3 regions of the Streptosporangium sp. NPDC051022 genome follow, and region 2 is predicted to be linked to each of the others. Evidence: riboswitches for the same ligand, from Rfam matches in the RefSeq annotation. Region 2 holds a riboswitch; each other region holds the start of a gene.
What was found. Region 2 has a riboswitch for S-adenosylmethionine ahead of AB0N02_RS17645 (aminotransferase class V-fold PLP-dependent enzyme). Riboswitches for the same ligand answer to the same signal wherever they lie in the genome.
Positions count from the first base shown of each region.

Region 1 (9,691 bases), on a different contig from region 2:
TGCCGGGGCTCAGCGGCTACGACGTGCTCAGGAGGCTTCGGGAGCTGCGGGTGTGGACGCCGGTGCTCATGCTGACGGCGAAGGACGGGGAGTACGACGAGGCCGACGCCTTCGACCTCGGCGCCGACGACTACCTGACCAAGCCCTTCTCCTTCGTGGTGCTGGTCGCCCGGCTGCGGGCGCTGGTACGGCGCGGCGGTCGTGAACGCCCCGCCGTCATGGCCGCGGGCGACCTGACGGTCGATCCCGCGCTCCGCCGGGTCGCCCGGGGAGAGGTGGAGATCGGCCTCACCCCGAGGGAGTACGACGTGCTGGAGTTCCTGATGCGGCGCAAGGGGGAGGTCGTCGCCAAGAGCGACATCCTGGCGGGGATCTGGGACGCCGACTACGAGGGCGGCGAGAACGTGGTCGAGGTCTACGTGCGTTACCTGCGCAGGAAGCTCGACGAGCCCTTCGGCCGGTGCGCCATCCGCACGGTCCGCACGGTGGGGTACGCGCTGGACCCGGCCGGGGGCTGACCGTGGCCCGGCTCTGGGACGGCGTGGGGGTGCGGCCGCGGACGGCCGCGGCGGCCGTGCTGGTCACCGCCCTCGTCCTGGTGCTGGGGGCGGCCGGCGGGGTGTTCGTGCTGCGGCGGACGCTGCTGGAGTCGACGACCGACACCCTGGTCACCGCGGTCCGGGACCTCGCGGGCGAGGCCGGTCAGTCCGAGGAGGGGGATCTCGGGGAACTGGAGTGGACACTGGGCCGGAGCACGGGGGCCGCCCAGATCGTCGACGCGCGGGGCGGGGTGGTCTGGGGGTTTCCCGGCCGGGCTCCCTTCACCGCCTCGCGCCCGGCGGCCGGGGGAGGGATCGCCGTGGAACAGGCCGGAGGCATGCTCGTGGCGGCCCAGACCGTCAACGTCGGGGAGAACCCCTACACGGTGATCGTCGCCGACTCGCTCCAGCCCGTCGACCTGACCACCTTCACCGCCGCGGTCCTGCTGGCCGTGGCCGTACCGGTGTCGCTGCTGTTCGTCGGCGGGCTCACCTACCGGCTGTCCGGACGCGCGCTGGCGCCCGTCGAGGAGATCCGCCGACGGGTCGCCTCCATCGGGGACGACGACCTGTCGGCCCGGGTGCCGGTGCCCGGGACCCGGGACGAGGTCGCGGAACTGGCGACGACGATGAACCGGATGCTGGACCGGCTGGAGTCGGCGCGGGGCGCCCAGCGGCGGTTCGTCGCCGACGCCAGTCACGAGCTGCGCAGCCCCCTGACCAGCGTGCTGGGCGGGCTCGAACTCGCCGAGCAGGACGGCTGGCGCACCGATCCGGAGACCCTGCGCACGATGCGGGCCGAGGCGGTACGGCTGCGCGGCCTGATCGACGACCTGCTGCTGCTCGCCCGCGCGGACGAGCGGGGGGCGGGCGGTCCCCGGGAGGAGGTCGACCTGGACGACGTCGTCGCCCGGGAACGGGCCAGGCTACGCCGGACGAGCACGTTGCCGGTACGGGCCCGACTGGTCCCGGTCAAGGTCACCGGGGACCGTCAGGCGCTCGTGCGCCTGGTCCGCAACCTGGTGGACAACGCCGTGCGGTACACGCGCACCACGGTCACGCTCGCCGTACGGCCCGACGGCGACACGGCGGTCGTCGAGGTCGCCGACGACGGCCCCGGCGTGCCGGTCGCGGACCGCGAGCGCATCTTCGGCCGTTTCGTCAGGGCGGACGGAGCCAGAGCCCGGGAGGCGGGCGGTGCGGGGCTCGGGCTCGCCATCGTGGCCGAGATCGCCCACAGGCATCACGCCCGGGTGGAGGTGGACGACGCACCCGGTGGCGGCGCGCTGTTCCGGGTTCGGTTCCCCCGCCGTACGGGGTGACGCGTCCGACGGTGGTGCGTTGTTCCGCGTCCGCTTTCTCTGCGGTACGGGGGGACGTGTCCGGCGGTGGCGTGTTGTTCCGTGTCCCGGCCCCCGGCACGGGGGATGATGCTTGGCGATTGGATTGGTAAATCAGTGGATTTGTCGGCTGGAATCTGGCGATGAGTTCTTAGTCCATTAAATGCCGATATATGTATTTATATAGATTTGTGGTGCCGGATACAGGCTTTCGACGCTGGTGAGCCGGACCGGCGCCCGGCCGCCGGGCGCTGGTTCCGCGCGTGTCACCACCCTCCGCCGCCGTCGCCTCCCCGGCCGCCACCGCCACCGCCACCGCCGCCACCGCCGCCACCTCCGCCGTCGCCGCCGTCGCCTCCCTGGCCTCCGCTACCACCGTGGCCTCCGTTGCCGCCGTGGCCTCCGCTGCCCTGGCCTCCGTTGCCGCCGTGGCAGCCCTGGCCCTCATGCCGGCCCCAGCCCCGGCCGTCCTGCCCGTCCCGGCCGTTCTGGCCGTGCTGGTCGCTCCAGCCGCCTCCGTTGCCGCCCCGGCCTCCGCGTCCGTTCTGGCCGTCCTGTCCATCCTGGCCGTTCTGCTGGTTCTGGCCGTGCTCGTTCTGCTCGTTCCGGTCGCATTCCTTGTTCTGGGGAGTCTGCCCGTCCTGCCCGTTCCGGCCCTGCTCCCCCCGCTCCCCCCGCTCCCCCTGGTCGGGGCTGGTCGGGGCGGTCGTGCTTGCGGGGTCGGATGTCTGGGGTGGGGGAGTGTCGGCGTCGGCGGCGGACAGCGTGGCCGCCGTTCCTCCCGCGGCGGCGAGAGACAGTGCACCGATCAGGATTTTCCGCTTGATATCCATGAATGCCCCCTTTGGGGTGTTCTGCCCGATGGTGAGCGCTTGCAGTCCCAGGCTGCACGTGGAGGCGGGGGGAACGGCAACGCCTCTCAGCGGCCGTTAAGCCTTCCGGGGCGTCCCGGAGCAAGGGAAACGGGGCGTCCGGCCATGTCGGGGGGACAAAACCCTGTTCTCCCAGCGATTACAGGCGCAGACTGGGCGAATGGAAGGGCGGCCGGCAGTGGACGACACCGCGCTCGGACGCGAAGCGTGGTCCGTGCTCGACGCGAACTGGACGGGGACGGCGACCGTGCCCGCGCCCGGCCTCTACCCGCACCAGTGGAACTGGGACTCGACCTTCGTCGCCATCGGCGTGGGCCGCCGTGACACCCGCAGGGCCGGAGCGGAACTGCTCAGCCTGCTGGCAGGGCAGTGGCGCACCGGTATGGTGCCGCACATCGTGTTCCGCGCGACGCACGCGGACGCCTATTTCCCCGGGCCGTCCGTCTGGTGTTCCCAGGACCATCCGGCGGCCCCGAACGGCGTGCCCACCTCAGGGCTGACCCAGCCGCCGCTGCACGCCCTGGCGGTCTGGTGGATATGGCGGCACGCGGCGGACCGCGACGAGGCGCGGGCTCTGGTCCGCCTGCTGTACCCGATGCTGGTGGCCCAGCACGACTATCTCGCCACGACCAGGGATCTCGGCGGCGGAGGGCTCGCCGCGATCGTTCACCCGTGGGAGTCGGGGATGGACGACAGCCCCGTGTGGGACGCCCCGCTGGACGCCCTGGCCTCGGTTCCACGGGGCTACCGGCCCGGGCGCCTGCCCGGCCGTCCCCTCGACGACCACGACGACCGCTACGTCTGGCTGGCCCTGCGCTACCGCGACTCCGGCTACGACGGGACCTACCTGCGTGAGGACCACCCGTTCGCGATCGAGGACCCCATGTTCAACGGGGTCTGGCTGGCCTCCTGTCATGCGCTCGCCGAGCTGGCCCCGCTGGCCGGAGCCGACCCCGGGCCGCACCGGGAGGCGGCCGAGCGGATCCGCGAGGGACTGCGGCGGCTGTGGTCGGGTGACGCCTTCCACGCTCTCGACCTGCGTGCCGGGCGTCTCAGCCCGGTCTGCACGGTCGGGGCCTTCGGGCCGATGCTCGATCCGGGCCTGCCGTCGGACCAGGTGGCGAAGCTGGTGAGCCTGCTGGAGTCGCCCCGGTTCATGGGGGCCGCCGGGTACCCCGTACCCAGCTGTGAGATCCGCGCCACCCAGTTCGACCGGTCCCGCTACTGGCGGGGGCCGTCCTGGGTGAACACCAACTGGCTGCTGCGGCGGGCGGCGGCCGTACACGGGCTGGACGACCTGGCCCGGCTGCTCGGCATCTGCACCCTGCGCCTGGTACGGCAGGCGGGCTTCCGGGAGTGCTTCGATCCCTTCGACGGCAGCGGCAGGGGCAGCCGTGACTTCTCCTGGTCGGCCGCGCTCACCCTCGACCTGCTCGCCGATAACGTGGACGTATGAAGCTCTTCAACCGGACGCCCGCCGAGGTCCGCGCGGCCGTCGCGCCGACCGACAGGGTGCTCACCTACGCCGAGGGGCCGGACGGCTACGTGATCGCGACGGACAAGGCGCTCTATCTGGGCGGGAGCCGGTTGCCGTGGTTCCAGGTGGACCGGGGCACATGGGACGAGGAGGGGCTGACGGTCGTCACCACGGCCGGGCAGACGCACAGGGCGTTGCTGCCCGAGCCCGGGAGGGTCCCGGAGGCGGTCCGAGAGCGGGTGACCGCCTCGATCGTGGTCAGCCAGTACGCCCCGCTGGACGCCCGCGGGGGCGTGCGGCTGGTGGCGAGGAGGACCGACGACGACCGGATGATCTGGGAGTTCGTCTTCGACCCCGGCATGGATCCCACGGATCCCGGCCTCCGGGCCCTCGCGGAACAGGCGCTGGAGGAGACACGCCGCAGTTTCGGCGTCTGAGCGGTGCCGGGGCCGGGGGAGGGGCCGAGGGAGGGGCTCGACGAAAGGGGCCGGTGGTACGGCTCACCGGCGCGTGAGAAGCCCGCGTGAGAAGCCCGCGTGAGAAGCCCACGTGAGAAGCCCGTGAGAGCCCGCAGCGGGCTTGCGGCCCGGGAGGCGGCTTTCCGGTAGGCCTCCGCCTAGAAAGCCCGTGGAAAGCCCTCAGAACGCGCGAAAGGCCCCCGAGGGGGCCTTTCCCATCGCCCCCGTCGTCACCCGTCACCGTCCGGATCGTCGCCGGCCGGTGACCTTTCCGGCTCTTCGTGGGGGAGCGTCGTGGCCGATGCGGCTAGTGGGGCGTGACCGCTTTCTCCTCCTCCGGCCATCCGGTGCCCGTGTCGTCGTGTTCGTCGATCTGCCGGCCGTTGTGCGACTGCAGGAAGGGCAGCCGGTTCCTGGCCACGTCGCTCACCTTCGTCTTGGCCACGCTGGTGACTTGGGAGACCCTGGCGCCGACCAGCCCGGCGGCCTCCTGGACAGCGGGGCTGTCCGACACCCGCTGGGCCATCCGTTTGAGCTGCTCGTAGCGTTCCCGGCCCGCGCGGCTTCCGAGGACGTAGCCAATCGCGAGACCCACGCCGAACATCAGTCGGTAACGCATATCCACCTCCACAACCGTCCTAGGCCGGACCCTACCCACGGATCGGGAGTTCTCTCGGACCTACCCCGGAGCATCGATGCGACACACACTCCCGGAGTGCGCTAATCTATTCCTGCGCCGCAAGGAACGGGGAAAACGCCCAGGCCGAGCAGCGCGAAGCACGATCCCGTGTAGCTCAATCGGCAGAGCAGCCGGCTGTTAACCGGCAGGTTATAGGTTCGAGTCCTATCGCGGGAGCCAAAGCGCAAGGCCCCGGGAGCGCAGCTCCCGGGGCCCTTGTCGTTCTCCGGGGCCCTCGCCGTTCATGTCCCTATTTCGCGGACAAATCCCGGTGAATCACAGAAAATGGGGAACGTTGCGTCCCGTGTCGCCGTGCTCGCGCTCGGTGATCCGGGCGTGGCTGCCGCGGACCACAACGATCGCAGTGGGGTTGGGGACACTGTGCTGAGGGCACCGTGCCGCCCGGAACGGCACATCGTGCCCGTGATTCGTACATGGATGGTTTTTCTGTGCCGACCTGGCCGAGATCCTGGCGTCACGCGCCGGAGAACATGCGAGGAGTCCGTGCGGGGGCTCATGAGGAGATCCACCGGGGAGTTCACGAAAGGGGGCCGGAGCTCCCGGAGTCACCGGTGAACGTGGCGGTGGCCGAGGAGTACCTGAGGCTGTTCCACGAGGAGAATCCGGCCGCGGGGCCGGTACGGTTCCGGCTGCGTGAGGTGCGCGCCGAGATCGCGAGGACGGGAACCTACACGCACACGCCGGACGAGCTCGCCTTCGGGGCCCGGGTGGCCTGGCGCAACAGCGGCAGGTGCATCGGGCGGCTCTACTGGAGGTCGCTGCGCGTGCGCGACCGGCGCCGGGTGCGCACGGCCGAGGGGGTCGCCGTCGAGTGCGTGAACCACCTCCGCGAAGCCGTGTCCGACGGCCGGATCCGGCCGACGATCACGGTGTTCGCCCCCGACCGTCCTGGGGCTCCCGGGCCGAGGATCTGGAACGAACAGCTCATCCGCTACGCCGGATACGGGATGGACGACGGCTCGGTCGTCGGCGACCCCCGCTACGTCGGCTTCACCACGCTGGTGCGCAAGTTCGGCTGGCAGGGCGGTGCGGGCACGCCGTTCGACGTGCTTCCCCTGGTGATCTCGATGGGGGACGGGGCGCCGCTGCTGTCCACGGTCCCCGGGGACGCCGTGTTGGAGGTGCCGCTGTCCCACCCCGCCTACCCGTGGTTCGAGCGGCTGGGGCTGCGCTGGCACGCCGTACCGGCCATATCGAGCATGTGCCTGGAGATCGGCGGGATCTGCTACCGGGCGGCCCCCTTCAACGGCTGGTACATGGGCACCGAGATCGGGGCCCGCAACCTGGCCGACGCCGACCGCTACGACCTGGTGCCGCTGATCGCCGGGCATCTCGGCCTGGACACCCGCAGCGACCGCTCGCTCTGGCGCGACCACGCCCTGGTCGAGTTGAACGTGGCGGTCCTGCACTCCTTCGACCGGGCCGGAGTGACGGTGACCGACCACCACACCGAGGCCCGGCGGTTCCTGACCCATCTGGAACGCGAGGAGAAGGCCGGCCGGGTCTGCCCGGCGGACTGGACCTGGATCGTCCCGCCGATCTCCGGCTCCGCCACGCCGGTCTTCCACCGCTACTACGACGCCGCGGAACTGTCGCCGAACTTCGTCAGCCACCCCGACTCGCTCGAACGGGCGCTCGGCCGGCGGCCCCTCACGGGATGAGCCGGGGACCCGGGAGAAGGCGGGGATCCGGGAGGAGGGGTCAGGAGATCAGGGCGAGCCAGCGGGCGGCCGAGGAGTCGAAGGGGGCCGTGGCCGCGGCGACGGCCTCCAGCAGCGTGGCGGCCGAGGCGCGGGCGTTCGCGACGACGTCGGGGGGATAGGCGTAGCGGACGCGGTGCTCCTCGAACTCGTCCTCGTCGTCCAGGAGCACCCGGCCGTCCTCGCGGAGGCGGATCACGTCGAGGTCGAGATCGACCATGGTGACCTCGCCGTCGCTCCAACTCGGCACGGTCGAGATGTCGCAGTAGATCTCCAGCCTGTGCGGTGCCGGGTTGAAGGTGGCCGTCCACCATGACTCGCGGGGGAACAGGAGCACGAAGGGGAGCTCCCAGGTGACCGGGGGCTCGCTCCCCCTGCTGCCGACGGTGCCCGCCGGGCAGCCGGTCCACACCCCGTGCTCGTCCTCGCCGAGGAGCAGGGCCGGGTGGTTCCAGTGCAGGGAGCCGTCGTACTTGCGGTAGACCACCTTCATGATCTCATGAGACATCCCTCAACTTTAAGGCTTGACAGAGATTCATGTATTTCCTACCGTCTAACTAGGTTAAGAGTGTCAGTGCAAAGCCCCGGCTGGCTGGCCGGCAACCCTCGCGCCGCGGCGGGGTGCCCCCGGGGGAAGACCAGGCGGCACGGTGGGCGTGCCGCAAGCGCGGACCCGCAGCGGGTCACCGAGGCATGCCTGGGAGCGCCACATGTCCGAGATCACACTCAACTACGCGAGCCCCGTCGACCTGGACGCCTACGGCCGTTACCGGCCGGGCGGCAGGCCGGGCCTTCGCTACCCCTTCCAGGGGCGGATCACCGACGACGGCACCGGGGAGTTCCCGGCCGAGCCGGGGCGCTACCACCTCTATGTCGCGGCGGTCTGCCCCTACGCGCAACGCGCGGCGATCGTGCGCTCCCTCAAGGGCCTGCAGGACGTGGTCTCGCTGTCCTACGTGGACGACGACCGCGACGGCCGCGGCTGGGCGTTCCGTGAACGGCGCGGGGCCGACCCGGTGAACGGCTTCGCCACCCTCAGGCAGGCCTACGAGGCGACCGAGCCGGGCTTCGACGGGCACGTCTCGGTGCCGGTGCTGTGGGACAGGCGGGCAGGGCTCATCGTCAGCAACAACTTCCCGGACATCACCCTCGACCTGGGCGCCAGGTTCGGCGGCGATCCGGAGGTCGACCTCTACCCCGAGGAGCTCAGGCCCGACATCGACGCGCTCAACGCCCGAATCTACGAATACGCCAACACCGCGGCCGGACGCGTCGCCTCGGCCACGACCGAGGCCGGATACCACGAGGCCAGGCGGCCCGTGATCGCCTTCCTGGAGGAGCTCGACGCCAGGCTCGCCGGCCGCAGGTTCCTGTTCGGCTCGGCGATCACCGAGTCGGACGTACGGCTCTGGCCGACGCTGCTCAGGTTCGACCTGAGCGACAACCCGGCCGCCAGGATCAGCGAGCGCCCGCTGACCGCCTTCCCCAACCTGTGGGCCTATGCCAGGGACCTCTACCAGCACCCCGCCTTCCGCGGAAACACGGACTTCTCCGCGCTCTCCGTCCCCGACGGGGAGACCGACCCCTGGCGGATCCCGGTGGAGCCCTCGCACGCCGACTGGAACCAGCCCCATCGCAGAGCCGCCCTGTGAACCCTGTCAGCGACCCCGTCAGCGGCGCCGTCAGCGGCGCTGTCAGCGGCCCCCTCGGCGGCCGCGGTGGCCCCTTCGGTGGCCCTCTCGGCGGTCGCGGAAGACCCGTGGCGGGCCACGGGGGCGGAGGAACGGCATGAGCGCCTCCATCGCCGTCATCGGCGCCGGACCGACCGGCACCTGCCTGCTGGAGCGGATCTGTGCCAACGCCGCCGAACTGCTCAAATGGCCGTCGCTGGACGTCCACGTGATCGACCCCTATCCGCCGGGCGGCGGCCGGGTCTGGCGTGAGAACCAGCCGGAGCTGCTCTGGATGAACTCCACCGCCGCCGACGTGACGCTGTTCACCGACGAGTCCGTCCAGTGCCGGGGACCCATCCACCCCGGCCCGTCGCTGGCCCAGTGGCTCGGTTGCGAGCCGGGCCGGTTCGTCTCCCGCCCGGTCCAGAACGCCTACCTCACCCACGTCTTCCGGCGCGCCGTCGACACCGCCCCGCGCGGCGTCCGGGTCCACGTGCACGCGACCCGCGCGGTGGACCTCGCCGACGTCTCCGGTGGCCAGATCGTCAAGCTGGAGGACGGCCGGACGATCGAGGTGGACGCGGTGATACTCGCCCAGGGGCACGGCGACGTGACCCCGGCGGCGGAGGAGCGGCGGCTCGGTGCCCTGGCCGAGGAGAGCGGGCTGCGCTACCTGCCCACCGGCTACACCGCCGACCTCGACCTCGGCCAGGACCGGCTGCCCGCGGGCGAGCCGGTGATCGTGCGCGGCCTGGGGCTGGCGTTCGTCGACCTGATGGTGCTGCTCACCTCGGGGCGGGGCGGGCGGTTCGTGCGCGAGCACGACGGGGAGCTCGTCTACCTGCCCAGCGGGCGCGAACCGCTGCTCCACGTGGGGTCGCGCCGCGGCGTGCCGTACCACGCGAAGACCGCCTACCCCTTCAGGGGCGCCC
Region 1 covers NZ_JBFBCF010000007.1:30,697-40,387, reverse strand. Annotated here, with positions in the region: gene AB0N02_RS14760 (response regulator transcription factor) at 1-518, shown strand, start outside; gene AB0N02_RS14755 (HAMP domain-containing sensor histidine kinase) at 521-1,861, shown strand; gene AB0N02_RS14750 (hypothetical protein) at 2,146-2,712, opposite strand; gene AB0N02_RS14745 (hypothetical protein) at 2,912-4,207, shown strand; gene AB0N02_RS14740 (hypothetical protein) at 4,204-4,665, shown strand; gene AB0N02_RS14735 (YtxH domain-containing protein) at 4,994-5,305, opposite strand; tRNA gene AB0N02_RS14730 (tRNA-Asn) at 5,470-5,545, shown strand; gene AB0N02_RS14725 (nitric oxide synthase oxygenase) at 5,938-7,047, shown strand; gene AB0N02_RS14720 (DUF402 domain-containing protein) at 7,088-7,594, opposite strand; SAM riboswitch class IV at 7,647-7,760, shown strand; gene AB0N02_RS14715 (glutathione S-transferase C-terminal domain-containing protein) at 7,797-8,738, shown strand; gene AB0N02_RS14710 (FAD/NAD(P)-binding protein) at 8,875-9,691, shown strand, end outside.
Region 1: it holds a riboswitch for S-adenosylmethionine, as region 2 does, so the genes downstream of both, AB0N02_RS14715 (glutathione S-transferase C-terminal domain-containing protein) here and AB0N02_RS17645 (aminotransferase class V-fold PLP-dependent enzyme) in region 2, are expected to answer to the same signal.

Region 2 (9,691 bases):
GACGCGGTCCTGGCCGGGCGCAGGGTCTCCGACCTGCTGGCCGGCCTGGACCAGGACTACGTACGGCTGCGCCCCGATCTGACGCTGCAGAGGCCTTGATGAAGCCGAGTCACCCCGGCGTTCTCGTCGGTGTCTTCGCCGTGTTCACGTTCCTGACGTGGGGGCTGCTGAAACCGCTCTACTCGTCCCTGCCGACCCTCCCCTGGACCGCGATCCCCACCGTGCTCCTGCTGGCGATCGGCGAGGCCTACAGCGGCTGGATGACGAAGGCCAGGATCGAGCGCAGGGCGGAGACCAAGCCCGTCGAACCGCTGGCCGTGGCCCGCCTGGCGGCCCTCGCCAAGGCCTCGGCGTACGCCGGGGCGATCTTCGGGGGTGTCTTCGCCGGGTTCGCCCTCTACACCACCGACCTGCTGGAGCAGGGAGTGCCCCGCCGGGACTTCCTGATCGCCGGTGGATCGCTCGTGGCCTGCGCGGTGCTGGTCTGCGCCGCCCTGTACCTGGAGCACTGCTGCAAGGTGCCCAAGGACTCCGAGGACGACCACCGCTAATGCCGTGACCTGGGACCTGGGCGGACGTCGTTCACCGGCGCCGAGCCGCCCCGCTTCACCGCTCGCCGTACCGGCGCCCGGAAGGTCCCGGACACGGTGGAGGCAAGCGGTGGAGGTAAACGGTGGAGGTGGGCGGCCGTCGCAAGGGCGTCCCCGGTGGCCCGGGGAGACGGCCGTCACTCCCGCGGAACGGGTCTGGTCCCGACGACGACGGTGGCGTTCAGGTCGTCGCAGTCGGCCGGTCGCGGGATCAGCCCGCTGCGGGCCACGGCCTCGACGGTCCGGGAGGCCTGCCTCCGGCTCGTCTCGACCAGCAGATGACCGCCGGGGGACAGCCACAGCGGTGCCGCGGCGATCACCCGCCGCACGACGTCGAGCCCGTCCGCGCCCCCGTCGAGCGCCGTCCGGGGCTCGTGCACGCGGGCCTCGGCGGGCAGCAGCCTGATCGCCTCGGTGGGCACGTAGGGTGGGCTGGCGACCAGGATGTCGACGCGGCCCCGCAGCGTGGCGGGCAGCGGCTCGTAGAGGTCGCCCTCGTACACCCGGCCGCCGACGGAGGCGAGGTTACGGCGGGCGCACCGCACCGCGGCCGGGTCGAGGTCGACGGCGTGCAGCTCGATCCGCTCCAGGGCCGTGGCCAGCGCGGCGCCCATCGCCCCCGAGCCGCAGCACAGGTCGACCACGACGGCCGGAGGTCCGGAGGAGGCCCGCTCCGGAAGGGCGGGGGCGGCGGTCCGGCGGGCGAGGGCGGTGGCCTGCCGGATGAGGAACTCGGTGCGGCGGCGGGGGACGAAGACCCCCGGCTCCACGGCTATCCGCAGGCCGCAGAACTCCGCCCAGCCGAGGACGTGTTCGAGGGGCAGGCCGGCGACCCGCCGCTCGACCATGGCGGCGACATCGGCGGGGGTCCGCGCGGTGGAGACGATCAGCTCCGCCTCGTCCTCGGCGAACACACAGCCGGCGGCCCGAAGCCTGGTGACGATGACGGACAGGGGGAGGGACGACGGGGGAAGTGACATCGGAGAGAGCCTTTCGCTGCCTGCGGGCGCTCTCCCGGTCACCTATGTCCGGTCGGCCGTACGGATATGAGCCGTACGGTCATGAGATGAGAGCACCCGGCCTGATCTGGCGGTAATGGGTCTCACCTCCTCGGTAGGTCCGGTCCCCTTCTGGGGGACGGCAACACTACCACGCGAGATCTTCACGTTCCCGTCACCACCCCGCGTCCGGCCGGGCGCCTGGCGCGGGCCGTACGGGTTCCACGAGGACGGGCCCTTCTCCGGCGGTTCTCCGGCGGAGGGGCCCGTCAGGAAGGGGCCGGGGCTCACCGGCCGTCGAAGGGGCGGGCCATCTCGTCGAGGACCTCCTCCATGACCTCCAGGAGGGGGCGGGGCTCGTCTTCGTCGGTCCACACGTGGGTGGCGATGCGCAGCGCGACCAGGAAGGCGGCCGCCAGCACCTGGGGCCGCACGGCACCGGCGGCGCCGTCGCGTCCGGCGATGGCCTGGACGAGCTCGCGCTCCAGGGCGGCGTGGTTGGCCAGCTGCCTGGCCAGGAGGGAGGGGTGCCTCTTGGCGAGCCTCGCGCGCACGGCCCAGGCCACCTCGGGATCGCCCAGCTCCCGCTGGATGTCGTGGATGGCTCCGCGCAGCGCCTGCCAGGCCGTCTCCCCCGCGGGACGGGCGTTGACCCGTTCGAGCAGCAGCCGGATGCGCTGCTCGTCACCGTAGAGGAGGGCGTCCTCCTTGCTGCCGAAGTAGTTGGAGAAGGTGCGCCGGGAGATGTTGGCGGCGTCGGCGATGGCCTCGACGGTGACGTGGTCCAGGCCGTGTTCGGCGCACAGCCGCAGCGCGGCCTCGTGGACCGCCTGCCGCGTCTCGGCCTTCTTACGTTCGCGCAATCCCGCTGTGATCTCCATGGCATCAGTATCTCACCGTTTGAGAAAACATGCCCAGTGCGCAAAGTTGCCCAGTGGGCATGTAAGGTGTCACAGTTCGTTCTGATTTCTCAACCGGAGGTTGCGCGTGGGCGCCCATACAGTCACCGCTCACAAAACTGATCATGAAACCGGGCCGATGAGTCACCGCCAGGTCCTTGAGGCGCTGAGCGGGCTGCTGCTCGTCCTGTTCGTCGCCATGATCAGCAGCACGATCGTGTCGGTGGCGCTCCCGCAGATCATCGGTGCGCTCAACGGCACCCAGTCGCAGTACACCTGGGTGGTCACCGCCTCACTGCTCGCCTCGACGGCCTCCACGCCGATCTGGGGCAAGCTCGCGGACCTGTTCAGCAAGAAGCTGCTGCTCCAGATCTCCATCGTCATCTTCATGATCAGCTCGCTGGCCTGCGGTTTCGCGCAGAACACCGCGCAGCTGATCGCCTTCCGGGCCCTGCAGGGCCTGGGCATGGGCGCCCTGCAGGTCCTGGTGCAGGTCATCATCGCCGCGATGATCAGCCCCAAGGAGCGCGGACGCTACAACGGCTACCTCGGTGGCGTCATGGCCGTGGCGACGGTGGGCGGCCCGCTGCTCGGCGGCCTGATCGCCGACACGTCCTGGCTGGGCTGGCGCTGGTGCTTCTTCATCGCGCTGCCCTTCACCGTGGTCGCCTTCGCCTTGCTGCACAAGACGCTGCGCGTGGCCGTCGTGCGCCGCGCCGACGTCAAGATCGACTACGTGGGCGCCGCGCTGATCGCCGCGGGCGTCAGCGTCCTGCTCATCTGGGTCACCTTCGTCGGCAACTCCTTCGACTGGCTGTCCTGGCAGACCGCGGCCATGGTCGGCGGCGGTGTCCTGCTCCTGGTGCTGGCGACGTGGGTCGAGTCGCGGGTGGCCGAGCCGGTGGTGCCGCTGAAGGTCATCCGCCACCGCACCCCCGCCCTGGCCATCCTGGCCAGCCTCGCGGTCGGCATGGCCATGTTCGGCGGCTCGGTCTTCCTCGGCCAGTACTTCCAGATCGGCCGCGGCTACACCCCCACCCAGGCGGGCCTGCTCACCATCCCCATGATGGTCGGGGTGCTGATCTCATCCACCGTCTCCGGGCGCATGATCTCCAGGAGCGGCAGGATCAAGCCGTACATCGTCACCGGCTCCATCGTGCTCACCATCGGCTTCCTCGGGCTGTCCACGATGGACCACCAGACCTCGCTGTACTTCATCGGCGGCGCGATGGTGCTGGTCGGCGCCGGGGTCGGCATGTCGATGCAGAACCTCGTGCTGGTCATCCAGAACACCGTCCCGCTGCGCGAGCTGGGCGCCGCCAGCGGCGCGATCACGTTCTTCCGCTCCCTCGGCGGCACCATCGGCGTCTCGGTCCTCGGCGCGGTGCTGGCCAACCGGGTCGCCACCGGCATCGCCGAGGGTCTCGCCAAGGTGGGCGTCACGCCCGCCGCGGCGAGCGGCGGCGGTCGCAGCACCCTCAACATCCAGGCGCTGCCCGAGCCGATCAAGGAGATCGTGCGCGCGGCCTACGGCGACGCCACCGGGCACATCTTCCTCATCTCCGCCGCGGTCGCCACCGTCGGCGTCATCGCCGTCCTGTTCCTCAAGCCGGTCAGGCTCCGCGACAGCGTGGACCTGCCGGCGAGCCCCGAGCCGGAGGAACAGGCCGTCACGACCGGCTGAGGCGGGCCCCAGGCGGGCCCCAGGCGGGCCCAGGTGGGCCCAGGTGGGCCCAGGTGGGACACGCCGCCGCTCCGGGAACCGCGCGGGGGTGCGGTCGCCGCGCCCCCGCGCCGCGTGCGCGGGCACTCCCCGGCCCGCCTGGACGGCTCGTCAGCGGCGGGTTCCGCTCGCGGCCCGTCTCCGGTCGAACAGCAGTAGGAACGGGATCGTGCACAGCAGCGGGCCCGCCACGGCCAGGGGGCGTTCCAGCCACCACACCAGGTCGGGCGGGACCTGGCTGCCGGGCGGGGCGCCGGTCAGCGCCCAGAACACGCCCATCAGGATCGCCATGCCGGTGGTGTGGAACAGGAACAGCGGCAGCGCGAACCTGTTGATCGTCTCGTTGGTCCACTGCCACCGGGGACGCTCCAGCAGGCGCTCCATGGAGGGACGCAGCACCTCGACCAGGCCGATCTGGAAGATCAGCAGCGCCACGATGACGAAGGTCGGCGGCGCCATGTTGGACAGCCTGTCACCGGGCACCCCGACCATCGAGCCCGGATAGATCCCCGAGTACACCAGGCCGAACAGGGCGAACAGGCCCGTCCACAGGGTGGCGACGTCCAGCCTGCGGGGCAGCGCGACCATCCGCTCGTAGAAGAATCCCGCCTGGTGCGCCAGTCCCCAGACGATGACCATGTTCAGCCAGCCCGCGGCCTCGTAGCCGTAGCGCAGCCGCAGCACGTCGACGACCAGCGCCGCGCCGCCCAGCCAGATGAGGATCAGCACGTCGAAGCGCCGGTGGAGCCAGAGCATGAGGGGCAGCAGGGCGATCAGCATGAGGTAGACGCCGATGAACCACAGCGGGCTCAGCACGAGCAGCACGACCCGGTCGATCCAGGCGATCCCCGACACCCACCCGACGATCGCGCCGAACGTGATCCAGGCCAGCGCGAGCGCCAGCGACGGGATCGCCAGCGCCCGGATGCGCCGCCACACGAAGCTGCCGATGCCGACGCCCCGCTCGCGGGCGCGGTTCCACGACATCAGGTGGACGTATCCGCCCACGTAGAAGAAGAGCGGCAGCACCTGCAGCAGCCACGTGAGGATCCACAGCCCCGAGGTGAAGCCCAGCGGGCTCGTCGGCGAGGGCCCGTCGGGCCCCCACCGCAGGATCGTGAACGCCCAGTGCCAGATCACCACGACGATCAGGCTGAGCGCGCGGAGCCAGTCGATGTATCTGTCCCGCTGACCGTTTCCGGCACGGGACGCGGTGTCCGCGCGTTCGCTCATGCGGCCCCCTCCGTGATCACCCGCCGGTGCCGCCGCGGTGACCCGGCGGCACTCTCCACGGTCACTTGTCGATGTCACCCACCACGAAGAACATCGAGCCCAGAATGGCCACCATGTCGGAGACCAGGTGTCCTGGCAACATCTCGCGCAGCACCTGGACGTTGTTGTAGGAGGCCGAGCGGAGTTTCAGCCGCCACGGCGTCTTCTCGCCTCGGGAGACCAGGTAGTAGCCGTTGATGCCGAGCGGGTTCTCCGTCCAGGCGTAGGTGTGTCCCTCGGGCACCTTGAGCACCTTGGGCAGGCGCTGGTTGATCGGCCCCGGCGGCAGCTCGCGCAGCCGCTCCAGGCAGGCGTCCGCCAGGTCCAGGGAGACCTTCACCTGTTCGAGCAGCACCCCGAAACGAGCGTTGCAGTCTCCGGCCGTACGGGTGACGACCCGCACCGGCAGCTCGCCGTAGGCGAGGTAGGGGTCGTCCCTGCGCAGGTCGAGATCGACCCCGGAGGCGCGGGCGATGGGACCGCTCACGCCGTACTGCATGATCGTCTGACGGTCCAGCACGCCGACCCCGACCGTGCGGGCCAGGAAGATCTCGTTGCCCGCGATCAGGTTCTCGATGTCGGGCAGCCGCCGCCGCACGTCCGCCACGGCCCGCGCGGCCCGGTCCATCCAGCCCAGGGGCAGGTCCTCCTTGAGGCCGCCGACCCGGTTGAACATGTAGTGCATCCGGCCGCCGGAGATCTCCTCCATCACGGCCTGCAGGGTCTCGCGTTCCCGGAACGCGTAGAAGACCGGGGTGATCGCGCCGAGCTCCAGGGGGTAGGAGCCGAGGAACATCAGGTGGCTGAGCACCCGGTTCAGCTCGGCCATCAGCGTGCGTGTCCAGACCGCCCTGATCGGCACCTCCATGCCGAGCATCCGCTCGACCGCCAGCACCACGCCCAGCTCGTTGGCGAACGCCGACAGCCAGTCGTGCCGGTTGGCCAGCATGATGATCTGCCGGTAGTCCCTGACCTCGAACAGCTTCTCCGCGCCACGGTGCATGTATCCCACGACCGGCTCGGCCGCGCTGATCCGCTCCCCGTCCATGGTGAGCCGCAGGCGCAGCACCCCGTGGGTCGACGGGTGCTGCGGCCCGATGTTGAGGACCATGTCCTCGGTGGCGAGCTCCTTGCCGCCCGCCGCCGCGACCGCGTCCGCTCCGGCCCCGATCCCCACGTTCACTTCCCGGGGCGCGCCCTGGGCACGAGGCTCAGTCATATGCCCCATGCTGCCACGTCAGCGGCGGGAGGCGAGATCCCGCAGAGCCGCGATCAGACGGTCGACGTGCTCGGTGGTGCTCCCGATGCCGATGGAGGCGCGCACCGCCGAGGCGGTCACGTCCTCGCAGCCGCCGTCCTTGGCGCCCAGGAGGTGGCGGACGAAGGGGTGGGCGCAGAACTTGCCGTCGCGGACGCCGATGCCGTACTCGCCCGACAGGGTCTCGGCGACCTGGCGGGCGGTGAACCCGTCGACGACGAAGGAGACGATGCCGACCCGCGGGTGCTCCGGGCCCCACAGGGACAGCTCGTGGACGCCCTCGATGTCCGCGAGGCCCGCGCGCAGGCGGCCCAGGAGGCGCTCCTCCTCGCGCACCAGCGCGTCCCAGCCGGTGGCGGTCAGCGCGTCGCAGGCGGCGGCCAGCGCGATCGCGCCGAGGACGTTCGGCGTTCCGGCCTCGTGCCGGGCCTCGGGGTCGGAGTGCCACTCGGTCTCGTCGTCGTTCACGGCGCGCACCGCGCCGCCGCCCCTGAGGTACGGCTCGGCCGCCGACAGCCAGTCGGAGCGGCCGATCAGCGCGCCCGTGCCGAAGGGGGCGTACAGCTTGTGCCCGGAGAAGACCACGTAGTCCAGGTCGAGCGCGGTCAGGTTGAGGCGGCGGTGCGGGACGAGCTGGGCGGCGTCGACCAGGATGCGGGCGCCGTGGCGGTGGGCGATGTGGGCCAGGGCTGCGATCGGCCACAGTTCGCCGGTGACGTTGGAGGCGGCGGTCACGACCAGCAGCTTGGGGCCGTCGATCGCGGCCAGCGCGTCGTCGGCCGCGCGCACCGCCTCGCCGGGGAAGGCGGGGGCGGGCAGCCGTACGGCGTCGGCCCACGGCAGCAGCGAGGCGTGGTGCTCGGTGTCGAAGACCACGGTGGTGGTCCCGGAGGGCAGGCTGCGGGCCAGCAGGTTGGTGGCGTCGGTGGTGTTCCTGGTGAAGATCACCGAGTCGTCGGGGCGGGCGCCGACGAAGGCGCGCACGGTGTGCCTGGCCTGCTCGTAGCGGGCGGTGGTCAGCTGGGAGGCGTATCCCGCTCCGCGGTGGACGCTGGAGTAGGCCGGGAGCGCGGCGGCGACGGCGGCGCTCACCGGCTCCAGACAGGGGGCGCTGGCGGCGTAGTCGAGGTTGGCGTAGGAGACGAGCCTGCCGCCCTTCACCGGGACCTCCAGGTCCGCGCCGAGCACCGCGGGGATCGGGCGGTCGTCGCAGGCGCGCGTCGCCGGGACGGTCACGGCGGTGTTCTCGACGGTCTGGGGGACGGCGGAGGCGGTGGAGGTGAAGATCGTCAGAGTGGACACGCCGGTGCTCCTTAGAGGTCATCGGACCCCAAGCCGTCGGCGTTGGTGCGTGGAGCCCGCGCTTGCCCGACACACTCCGTGCCGGACCAGGTCCTCACCCGGGGCACCCCGCCGCGGACGCGAGGGTTGCCGGCCAGCGAGCCGGGGCTTGTCACTGGCACTCATGACCTACGGATCGGACTATACCCACAGCCGGGCCGTGCTTGGCAAGTCCGGAGAACGGCGCGGCGTTCCGGGGTGGAGGGAGCGGACGGGGCCCACGGGACGGCGGGCGGACCGGGGGGAAGGGCGATGAGCAGGCCGGGAGAGGGCTGCGACGGGTCCGGGGAATGTTCCCGAGGAGGGCGGGAGGAGTTTTCGGGGGTGATCCGGAGGAACTTCCGGTCCTGTCCGATCGTCTGGTGCTTTGACCGGGCCGGATCCGAGGACTGGAGGACACGATGGAATGGATCGCCGACCCGGCGAGCTGGATAGGGCTGCTCACCTTGGTCGCCCTGGAGATCGTGCTGGGGATCGACAACATCATCTTCATCTCGATCCTGGCCGGGAAGCTTCCCCCGGAGCAGCGCGACAACGCCCGCAAACTGGGCCTGCTGGCCGCCCTCGTCAGCAGGCTGGCGCTGCTGCTGGCCCTGTCGTGGGTGGTACGGCTCACCGCCCCGCTGTTCGAGGTCTTCGGCCACGAGATATCGGGGCGCGACCTGATCCTGATCCTCGGCGGCCTGTTCCTGCTGGCCAAGAGCGTCCACGAGATCCACGGCCACACCGAGGACGGTCCCGGCCACTCCGGCACCGGGGCGGCGGTCACCTCCTTCGGCATGGTGATCGTTCAGATCATGCTGCTGGACATCGTGTTCTCCCTCGACTCGGTGATCACCGCGGTCGGCATGGTCGACGAACTGGCCGTCATGGTCATCGCGGTCATCGTGGCGGTCGTCGTGATGCTCTTCGCCTCGGGCCCGATCAGCCGGTTCGTGGACAAGCACCCGACCATCAAGATGCTCGCGCTGTCCTTCCTGGTGCTGATCGGCGTGGTGCTCATCGCCGAGGGCCTCGAGCAGCACATCTCCAAGGGATACATCTACTTCGCGATGGCGTTCTCGCTGGTGGTGGAGCTGCTGAACATCCGGGCGCGCCGCAGGTCGGCCCTCGCGCGGCGGGCCGCCGCGGACGGGGACGTCGCGGGCTCCGGGGACTCCGGGGAGCCCGGGACGTCCGGGAGCCCGGTGAACCCGGAGGGCGGGCGGAACTCCGGGAGCCCCGCGAACCCGGAGGGCGGGCGGAACCCCGCAAGCGGGTGGAACCCCGGGAACCTGGAGAACCCCGGGAACCCCGGGACCCCCGGGAACTCAGGGGCTGAGCGGTCCGATTCCTGACGCAGGATGCCGGTTTTACGTGGACTATTACCATGGTTGGGTGCACTTTGATCCATGGAGTCCGGAATTCGTCGCCCATCCCTACGACGTCTACGCCGAGCTGAGACGGGAACGGCCGGTCGGCTTCTACGAGCCGACCGGCCAGTGGCTCGTCGCCCGGCACGCCGACGTCAACACGCTGCTGCGCGACCGCAGGCTCGGCCGCTCCTACCTGCACGTGGCCACGCACGCCGAGTTCGGCAGGCCGGACGACCCCGAGTTCCAGGATCCGTT
Region 2 covers NZ_JBFBCF010000009.1:110,082-119,772, reverse strand. Annotated here, with positions in the region: gene folK (2-amino-4-hydroxy-6-hydroxymethyldihydropteridine diphosphokinase) at 1-99, shown strand, start outside; gene AB0N02_RS17675 (DUF3180 domain-containing protein) at 99-551, shown strand; gene AB0N02_RS17670 (putative protein N(5)-glutamine methyltransferase) at 728-1,570, opposite strand; gene AB0N02_RS17665 (TetR family transcriptional regulator) at 1,876-2,469, opposite strand; gene AB0N02_RS17660 (MDR family MFS transporter) at 2,627-4,171, shown strand; gene AB0N02_RS17655 (acyltransferase) at 4,322-5,443, opposite strand; gene AB0N02_RS17650 (NADH-quinone oxidoreductase subunit D) at 5,505-6,701, opposite strand; gene AB0N02_RS17645 (aminotransferase class V-fold PLP-dependent enzyme) at 6,720-7,976, opposite strand; SAM riboswitch class IV at 8,096-8,211, opposite strand; gene AB0N02_RS17640 (TerC family protein) at 8,483-9,418, shown strand; gene AB0N02_RS17635 (cytochrome P450) at 9,459-9,691, shown strand, end outside.

Region 3 (9,691 bases), on a different contig from region 2:
GGGGTCGGCCACCGTCCTGGGCGACCTCGCGCAGGGCACGACCCCCTGGTCCGCGCGCTCCTGGGAGGAGGTGCTCACGCACCTGGGCTTCGAGGAGGGCGCGGTCACCGAGCTCACCCTCGGCTTCCGCGTCCCCCGGGAGGTCCTCGACTACGCCGCCCGCCTGCTGCCCTCCGTCGCCCCCGGCCTGGCCCCGCCCCGATCGCTGCGGCCCGGCGCAGGCTCCCTGTCGGTACGGCGCACGCCCGGCCACGCCGCGTCCCTGACGGAGGCGGTGCGGGAGGCGGCGTGGGAGGTGCTGTCCCGTGAGGGGTCGATCGGGGTCATCGTCCCGGACGCCTCGGTCGCCGCGGTCTCCGCGGCCTTGGCCGCCCTGGACCACCGGGTACTGAGCCAGGACTCGGCCGAGGAGCACCGCCTGCTGATCGTCCCGGCGACCCTGGCGAAGGGTCTGGAGTACGACCACGTCATCGTGGTCGAGCCCGCCGACATCGTCAGCGCCGAGCCGCGCGGCCTGGCCCGCCTCTACGTGGTCCTGACCAGGGCGGTCACCTCCCTGACCGTCCTGCACACCGCCGACCTGCCCGTCGAGCTACGCTGAGGCGCGTTTCCTGGATCAGCCGGTTGTCCTGGCGCTTGTAGTGCTTGGGGTGTTTACGGCGGTTTTTATGGTGATTCAGTAGGTCACCGGTGTGATGTTTAGCGGTTCTGTGGGTTTTGTGGGTTCTGTGGGTTCGCGCTGCGGTGGGTGGGTGGTCCGGCCGGCCGTTGTTGGTTTCGGTCTGGTGGGGTCAGGCCTGCGGCCTGGCGGGCGCGGTGGCGCGTGTCCTTTTATACGCCGGCCGGACCACCCACCCACCTCCGCGCACGACTTGCTCCGCCGTACGGCGCGCAGGCCGTAGTTGGTCCCTCTCCGGCCGCCCATCGGACTCGGGGCGGCTGAAGCAACCCGTGCGGGGCCGCTTCAGAGCCCGTCACCGTAGCTGAAGCCTCACTTTCGAAAGGAGCGCATGGCTGAGGTGGGAGGCTGCGCACACTGAGGAAGCCTCACCCACCCGTGGGGCGGCCGCTTCGGTGAGGCGCCTGATGCCCACCCCTCATCCTTGTCCAGAGCGCCCCACTTCATCCTGAGCCGTTCGCTCGCTGCCAACCTCCTCCAGCCCCGATGGCTTCCTTCTTCCCTCGGCCAACTGGATATGGCGAGGATGTGTCCATGAGCCGGGCAGAGAAGAGATAAGCCCTCTCGACCCCGAAGTGCGACTTGGGTGACCATGGGCGGTAACGGTTGCCCGTGCCCGCCCGCTCCGGGGCCGTTGGAGGGGTACGCGGCCGGGTTCGATGACCTGCTTTCGGCGCTGGGCGGCGGCGCGGGTTTCGCGAGTATCCGACCGGGCTGCTGGCCCCACGCGAGCGTAACAAGACGCTCACCTGCCTGTCCGGGGCCGAGCCGGTGGCCGGGGCACAGCATGCCGCGGTGCGGCGGCTCCAGTTCCTACTGTCGGAGTCGGTGTGGATCCCGAGCTGGTCAACGCGCGGCGCCCGGAGATGCTGCGGAGGACGATCCGGCGACCGCACCGCACGGCTGGGGCATGCTGGTGATCGATGACAGCGGCGATCGTAAGGGCGGCACCGCGACCGCCTGTATCGGGCATCGATGAAGTGGGGCGCTCTGGACAAGGATGAGGGGTGGGCATCAGGCGCCTCACCGAAGCGGCCGCCCCACGGGTGGGTGAGGCTTCCTCAGTGTGCGCAGCCTCCCACCTCAGCCATGCGCTCCTTTCGAAAGTGAGGCTTCAGCTACGGTGACGGGCTCTGAAGCGGCCCCGCACGGGTTGCTTCAGCCGCCCCGAGTCCGATGGGCGGCCGGAGAGGGACCAACTACGGCCTGCGCGCCGTACGGCGGAGCAAGTCGTGCGCGGAGGTGGGTGGGTGGTCCGGCCGGCGTATAAAAGGACACACGCCACCGCGCCCGCCAGGCCGCAGGCCTGACCCCACCAGACCGAAACCAACAACGGCCGGCCGGACCACCCACCCACCGCAGCGCGAACCCACAAAACCCACAAAACCCCAGCACGAACCCACCCCAGCACGAACCCACCGAACCCCAGCACGAACCCGCCCCAGCACGAACCCACAGAACCCAACCCACCCGCCGCCAGGGAATCGCGACCCCCCTCCTCCGAGCCGCCGAGGAGCGTTTCAGGAGGTTCGACGCGTTCCGGGCCGACGCGATGGTGCTGCACGGCAACGCCCTGGTACACCACGCCTGGAACGCAGCCGACTATGCCCCGCAACCCAAATGCTCCAGACAGGCGAAGCTTCTGCCGTCTTCCCGGCAAAGATGAGGCTTCTCGGGGAAAACGAGCCGTCCCGATCTCACCGATGTTCGAAACCGTCGTGAAACGAACGGTAATTGGCTCCACACCTATCCGCCACGGAACATCAATCCCACTTTCGGAACACCGGGCCCGGAACAACGGCCGGAAAGAATCCGGTCCCCCGGAAAACCAAAGAGGCGACCCCGGTACCCCGGGGTCGCCTCTTTGGGAAAGCGCCTGGACTTAGAAGTCCATGTCGCCGCCGCCGGGCATGGCGGGAGCGGCACCGGCCTTCTCGGGCTTCTCGGCGATGACAGCCTCAGTGGTGAGGAACAGCGCCGCGATGGAGGCGGCGTTCTGCAGCGCCGAGCGGGTCACCTTGGCCGGGTCGATGATGCCCGACTCGAACAGGTTGACGTACTCGCCGGTGGCGGCGTTCAGGCCCTCACCCGGGGTGAGGTTGCGCACCTTCTCCACCACGACGCCGCCCTCGAGGCCGGCGTTGACGGCGATCTGCTTCAGCGGCTCCTCCAGAGCCTTCTTCACGATCGCGGCACCGGTGGCCTCGTCGTTCGACAGCTCGAGCTTGTCGAACGCCTTGGCGCCGGCCTGCAGCAGCGCGACACCACCGCCGGGGACGATGCCCTCCTCGACGGCCGCCTTGGCGTTGCGGACGGCGTCCTCGATGCGGTGCTTGCGCTCCTTGAGCTCGACCTCGGTCGCGGCGCCGGCCTTGATGACGGCCACGCCACCGGCCAGCTTGGCCAGGCGCTCCTGCAGCTTCTCGCGGTCGTAGTCGGAGTCGGTGTTCTCGATCTCGGCGCGGATCTGGTTGACCCGGCCCGCGATCTGCTCGGCGTCACCGGCGCCGTCGACGATGGTGGTCTCGTCCTTGGTGACGATGACCTGGCGGGCCCGGCCGAGCTGGTCCAGCGTGGTGGACTCCAGCTTCAGGCCCAGGTCCTCGCTGATGACCTGGGCACCGGTCAGGATGCCGATGTCGCCCAGCATGGCCTTGCGGCGGTCGCCGAAGCCCGGAGCCTTGACGGCGACCGAGCGGAACAGGCCACGGATCTTGTTGACGACCAGGGTGGCCAGGGCCTCGCCCTCGATGTCCTCGGCGATGATCAGCAGCGGCTTGCCGGCCTGCACGACCTTGTCGAGGACCGGGAGCAGGTCCTTGTTGGCGGAGATCTTGGAGTTGACGACGAGGATGTACGGGTCGTCGAGGACGGCCTCCATACGCTCCGGGTCGGTGACGAAGTAGGGCGAGATGTAGCCCTTGTCGAAGCGCATGCCCTCGGTGAGCTCAAGCTCCAGGCCGAAGGTGTTGCTCTCCTCGACGGTGATGACGCCTTCCTTGCCGACCTTGTCCATCGCCTCGGCGATCATCTCGCCGATCTGCGGGTCGCCCGCGGAGATGGAGGCGGTGGAGGCGATCTGCGCCTTCGTCTCCACGTCCTTGGCCAGCTTGGACAGCTCCTCGGAGACGCGCTCGACGGCGGCCTCGATGCCCTTCTTCAGGGACATCGGGTTGGCGCCGGCGGCGACGTTGCGGAGACCCTCACGCACCAGAGCCTGGGCGAGCACGGTGGCGGTGGTGGTGCCGTCACCCGCGACGTCGTCGGTCTTCTTGGCGACCTCCTTGACGAGCTCGGCCCCGATCTTCTCCCACGGGTCCTCGAGCTCGATCTCCTTGGCGATGGAGACACCGTCGTTGGTGATCGTGGGGGCGCCCCACTTCTTCTCCAGAACGACGTTACGGCCCTTGGGGCCGAGGGTCACCTTGACGGCGTCCGCGAGCTGGTTCATACCACGCTCGAGACCGCGCCGGGCGTCCTCGTCAAACGCGATCATCTTGGCTGCCATACGGCTAGACCTCCCAAACACAGGGTGGCTTGCACCAGATCGAGCCGACGCCCGCGACGGCATGTGGGTCCGCGACTCCGTTCGGCGGACCCCATCGTCTCGATCCAGGTTTGGCACTCACCGGCAGGGAGTGCTAAGCAACTGTTTAGCACTCTCCCCTGTCGAGTGCAAGCCAGGGTCCGTTTGACCTGGTCACAGCTTAGGCGAAGGCCCGGCCCGCCGATCGAAACGACGAGCCGGGCCTACGAGCCGGAGGGGATCCTCGCGGACTGCGCTGCCACGTGACCCTCCGGCAGTTCCCGACGAGCTGACGGAGAGGCCGGGTCAGACTGCTCGAACGGATTCCGCCTGAGGTCCCTTCTGTCCCTGCGTGATCTCGAACTCGACCCGCTGGCCCTGTTCGAGCGCACGATAGCCATCCATCATGATCGCGGAGTAATGGACGAAAACATCCTTACCACCGTCTACCGCGATGAAGCCGTAGCCCTTGTCCGCGTTGAACCATTTGACGGTGCCTTGCGCCACTTCCGACTCCTCTTACTGGACTTGAGGACGCCGCCCATTCCTTCGCGAGGTCCTCAATCTCCGAGGCGGAGACATCGCCTACGTCGATCGTCCTCGACCATACCTGTGGGAGACCGTAGGGCAACAGAGTCAACCAGCAAACTACCGCTTTACGGACGCATTCAACACGCAGACATAGTTTTGCTATCACGATTAGTTAGTTAAATATTACATTATATCTCGATGCCACAAATATGAGCTTGCATCACAAAACACGACACCCGCACACGGCCAGGCCGGTGCGGGTGCGGAAATGTGTCCTATGAGTGCCGTTTCGGTGCAGTGAGCGCCTCGGGCCGTCGCCGGCGATCACCCCTCGGTGACCACCGGGAGATCGGGGCTCAGCCTCCGGCGACCGCGGGGATGATGGAGATCTGGACACCTGCCGGCGTGGCGGTGTCGAGGTTGTCGGCGAAACGGACGTCCTCATCACCGACGTAGACGTTCACGAAACGACGGATCTTGCCCGTTTCATCGAGGATACGGGCACCGATCCCCGGGAAGTCGGCGTCGAGCTTCTGGAGAACGTCCCGCAGGGTCTCGCCCTCGCCGTTCACCTCGGCCTCGCCACCGGTGTACGTACGGAGAATCGTCGGAATCCGCACAGAAACACTCATAATTCAGTACCTTTCAGGAGTTCAGGCGACGACCGCGCGGAACGCGTCGAGAGAAGGCCGGATGACGGCGGTGGGACGCGCCTGGCCCGCCACCGCGTCAAGGGTCTTCAGGCCGTCGCCGGTGTTGAGCACCACCGTTTCGCCGTCGGGGTCGATCCGCCCCGACTCCACCAGCTTGCGCAGCACGCCGACGGTGACACCGCCCGCGGTCTCGGCGAAGATGCCCTCCGTCCTGGCCAGCAGGTGGATCGCCTCGACGATCTCGGGGTCGGTGACGTCCTCGACCGCGCCGCCGGTACGCCGGGCGATGTCGAGCACGTAGGGGCCGTCCGCGGGGTTGCCGATGGCCAGCGACTTGGCGATCGTGTCGGGCTTGACCGGCCGGATCACGTCGTGACCCGCCTTGTAGGCGGCGGAGACCGGGGAGCATCCCTCCGCCTGCGCGGCGAAGATCTTGTACGGCCTGTCCTCGACGAGACCGAGCGCGATCAGCTCCTTGAACGCCTTGTCGATCTTCGTCAGCTGGGAGCCGGACGCGACCGGGATGACGATCTGGTCGGGGATCCGCCAGCCGAGCTGCTCGGCGATCTCGTAGGCCAGGGTCTTGGAGCCCTCGGCGTAGTAGGGCCTGAGGTTGACGTTGACGAAGCCCCACTTGTCGCCCAGCTCGTCGCCGATGAGCTCGGAGCAGAAGCGGTTCACGTCGTCGTAGGTGCCCTCGATGCCGACGAGCTTGCCACCGTAGACCGAGGCCATGACGATCTTGGCCTGCTCCAGGTCGGAGGGGATGAACACGCAGGCGTCGAGACCCGCCCGCGCGGCGGCCGCGGTCACCGCGCCCGCCAGGTTGCCGGTCGAGGAGCAGGAGAGGGTGTGGAAGCCGAAGTTCCTGGCCGCCTCGACCGCGATGGCGACCACGCGGTCCTTGAAGGAGTGGGTGGGGTTGCCGGAGTCGTCCTTGACGTGCAGCGAGCGCAGGCCCAGCTCACGCGCGAGGTTGTCGGCCTTGACGAGCTTGGTCCAGCCGGGCGCCATGTTGGGCTTGGCGGCCACGTCGGCCGGGACCGGCAGCAGGGAACGGTAGCGCCAGATGCTGGTCGGCCCCTCGGAGATCTGCTCGCGGGTCACGCGCCCGAAGTCGTAGGCGATCTCAAGGGGCCCGAAACACTCGATACAGGCGAAGCTCGGACCGAGCTCGTAGCGGGCACCGCACTCCCGACAGGACAGCGCGACGGCGGGACCGAAGTCGAGCGAGGTGGTGGATTCAGTGTTCGCGAGCGCCATGAAGCGAGGCCTTTCCCTCATCTTCGTCTGCGACCACCCTGGCCACAGACCGGAATTGGCACCTGTCCCGGTCGACCTCGCCCGATCGCGAGTCATGAACCGGGAGGGTTGCCGGGGCTTCGCAGGGCCGGTCCCTCCACCCCTCTGGATGAGCAATGTTCAGTTGTAAACCTGACACGCAGGTCTCAAGCACTCTACCCCGACCTACCGCGATCCTGACCAGTCGTCTCGCCAGATAAGACAAAGTGTGTCATTTTTCGGACAAGCTTGCCGTCGCAGGTCGGCGCGGAGCGCCGGAACAGGCCCGCGTCCCCGTCGGTCACTGCGGCCGGTCTTGACCGGCCGCCACGACGAGGTCAGAAACCGTAGGCGTCGCCCAGCGCCCCCTGCACATACTTGCGTGCCTGGTGGATGCGGGACTTGGCCGTACCCAGCGGGATGCCGAGCTGCTCGGCCACCTCGTTGTAGTCGAGCTGGCAGATGTCGCGCAGCACCAGCGCCTGGGCCAGATCGGGCTTGTCCGCCTCCAGCGCCTCCATCGCGTCGAGCAGGTCGAGCCGGGAACCGGCGATCACGCTCACCCGGGCGACGTCGGGCTTGTTGAGCAGCGGCAGTTCCTCCGAGCTCTGCTCCGCCGAGCGCCGCTTCAGCGAACGGTAGGTGGTGCGGGCGCAGTTGGCGGTCACGATGTGCAGCCATGTGCTGAACCGCGCCCGTCCCTCGAAGCGGCCGATGTTGCGGGCCACCGCCAGCAGGGTGTCCTGGGAGGCCTCCTCGGCGTCCTGCCGGTAGGGCAGGATCCGCCCGCAGTGCCGCAGCACCTCGGGCTCGATCCGCCGCAGCAGCTCGCCCAGCGCGCGGTGGTCGCCTCCTGCGGCTGCGCGCGCCAGTTCCTCGGTCGTCTCGTCCAGCGCCATCACGAGCCCCCATCAGCGGTCACAGTCGCTCGACATCCTACGGTCGCCGGTTATGTTTGGTTAACCTTCGGGACAAGCCAGTCCTAGGCGAGGGGATCAAAATGAGCGCGACTTTGGTGGCCTCGAACCGCGGCCCCGTCTCCTTCACCCTGTCCGAGGACGGCTCGCTGACCATGCGCAGGGGCGGCGGCGGACTGGTCTCCGGACTGTCCGGGGTGGCCAAGGACCTCGACTTCCTGTGGGTCTGCGCCGCGCTGTCCGACGGGGACCGCAGCGCCGTACGGCTGGCCCCCGGCGGCCGCCTGGACCGGACGGGCTACGACACCGGCGCGCTGCGGATGCTCGACATCCCCGCGGCCACCTTCCACCGCGCCTACAACGCGGTCGCCAACTCCACGCTCTGGTTCGTCCACCATCTCCTCTACGACACCCCCAACCGGCCGCAGTTCGACGCCAGGTTCCGCCGGGAGTGGGAGTCGTACCAGACCTACAACGAGGCGTTCGCGATGGCGCTGGCCGAGGAGGCCTCACACGGCGCCAGGGTGATGGTGCAGGACTACCACCTGGGCCTGGTCCCCGCCATGCTCAGGGTCGAGCGGCCCGACCTGCGGATCGCCCACTTCTCCCACACCCCCTGGGCGCCGCCGGAATACTTCAGCCTGCTGCCCGACGAGGTCGCGGCCGAGCTCCTCGAGGGCGTCCTGGGCTCCGACCACGCGGGCTTCCTCACCGCCCGCTGGGCCGGGGCGTTCATGGACTGCTGCGAGACCGTGCTCGGCGCGCAGGCCGACCGCGTGGGCCGTACGGTGACCCACGGCGGCAGGATCACCCGGATCGGCGTGCACGGCCTCGGCGTGGACGGTGAGGCGCTGTGGGCGCGGGCGTCGGAGCCCGACGTGGAGTCCCACATGGCCGCCCTGCGGGAGATGGTCGGCGACCGCAAGCTGATCGTGCGGATCGACCGGACCGAGCTGTCCAAGAACATCGTCAGGGGCCTGATCGCCTACCGGGAGTTCCTCGCGGCCCACCCCGAGTGGCACGGCAGGGTCGTGCACCTCGCCTTCGCCTACCCCTCCCGGCACGACCTGCCCGAGTACCGGGAGTACACCGCGGCGGTGCAGCGCTGCGCCCTGGAGATCGAGGACGAGTACGCCACCGAGGACTGGGACCCGCTGATCCTCAACGTCCAGGACGACTACCCCCGGTCGCTGGCCGCCTACCGGCTGGCCGACGTGATGCTGGTCAATCCGATCCGCGACGGGATGAACCTGGTGGCCAAGGAGGGCCCTGTCCTGTCGCCGAACAGCGCGCTGATCCTGTCCCGCGAGGCGGGCGCCGCCGCCGAGCTGGGCGAGCACGCGCTGCTGGTCAACCCCTACGACGTCTCGGCCACGGCCCGCGCCATCCACGAGGGCCTCGTCATGCCCGAGGACGAGCGCGCCCGCAGGGGGAGCGAACTGGCCGGGGCGGCGACCGCGCTGCCCCCGCAGCGCTGGTTCTCCGACCAGCTCGCCGCGCTCAGCTGAGGCCTTGACCTGCCGTGAGATAGTTTTGGTGGAATTTTCGTCTGATCCACCAGAACTGCACGGCGGGAGAGGCATTGACCACGATCGTCCCCGTCCGACTCGTTCGTGATCACGCGACCTGGCTTCTCTACCTGCAGCTCGGCGTCTTCACCACCTACCTGTACGGCCTCAGCGCCGCCCTCCCGCTGCTCCGCATCGAGCAGGGCGTCTCCCAGACGGTCGCCGGCCTGCACGGCACCATGATGGCGGTCGGCGGCGTCCTGACCGGCCTGATGCTGCCCTGGCTGACCCGGAGGGTGGGGCGCCGCGCCGCCACCTGGACGGGTCTGGCGGGAATGAACGTCGGAGTGCTGCTGGTGGTCCTCGGCGACGCGCTGCCGGTCACCCTCCTCGGGTACGGCATCGCCAGCGGGATGGGCTCCGTCAGCCTCTACACGGGCATGTCGGTGCTCAGCGACCACCACGGCCCGGCGGGTCCCGCGGCGATCAGCGAGGCCAACGCGGTCGGGGGGACCATCGGCCTGGGCGCGCCGTTCGTCGTCAGCCTCGCGGCGCAGAGCGCGCTCGGCTGGCGGGCGGCGCTGCTGGTGACCCCG
Region 3 covers NZ_JBFBCF010000005.1:357,417-367,107, forward strand. Annotated here, with positions in the region: gene AB0N02_RS12750 (AAA family ATPase) at 1-601, shown strand, start outside; gene groL (chaperonin GroEL) at 2,562-4,187, opposite strand; gene AB0N02_RS12760 (cold-shock protein) at 4,512-4,712, opposite strand; gene AB0N02_RS12765 (MoaD/ThiS family protein) at 5,093-5,368, opposite strand; gene thrC (threonine synthase) at 5,390-6,652, opposite strand; SAM riboswitch class I at 6,667-6,807, opposite strand; gene AB0N02_RS12775 (RNA polymerase sigma factor) at 7,009-7,569, opposite strand; gene AB0N02_RS12780 (trehalose-6-phosphate synthase) at 7,671-9,095, shown strand; gene AB0N02_RS12785 (MFS transporter) at 9,170-9,691, shown strand, end outside.
Region 3: it holds a riboswitch for S-adenosylmethionine, as region 2 does, so the genes downstream of both, thrC (threonine synthase) here and AB0N02_RS17645 (aminotransferase class V-fold PLP-dependent enzyme) in region 2, are expected to answer to the same signal.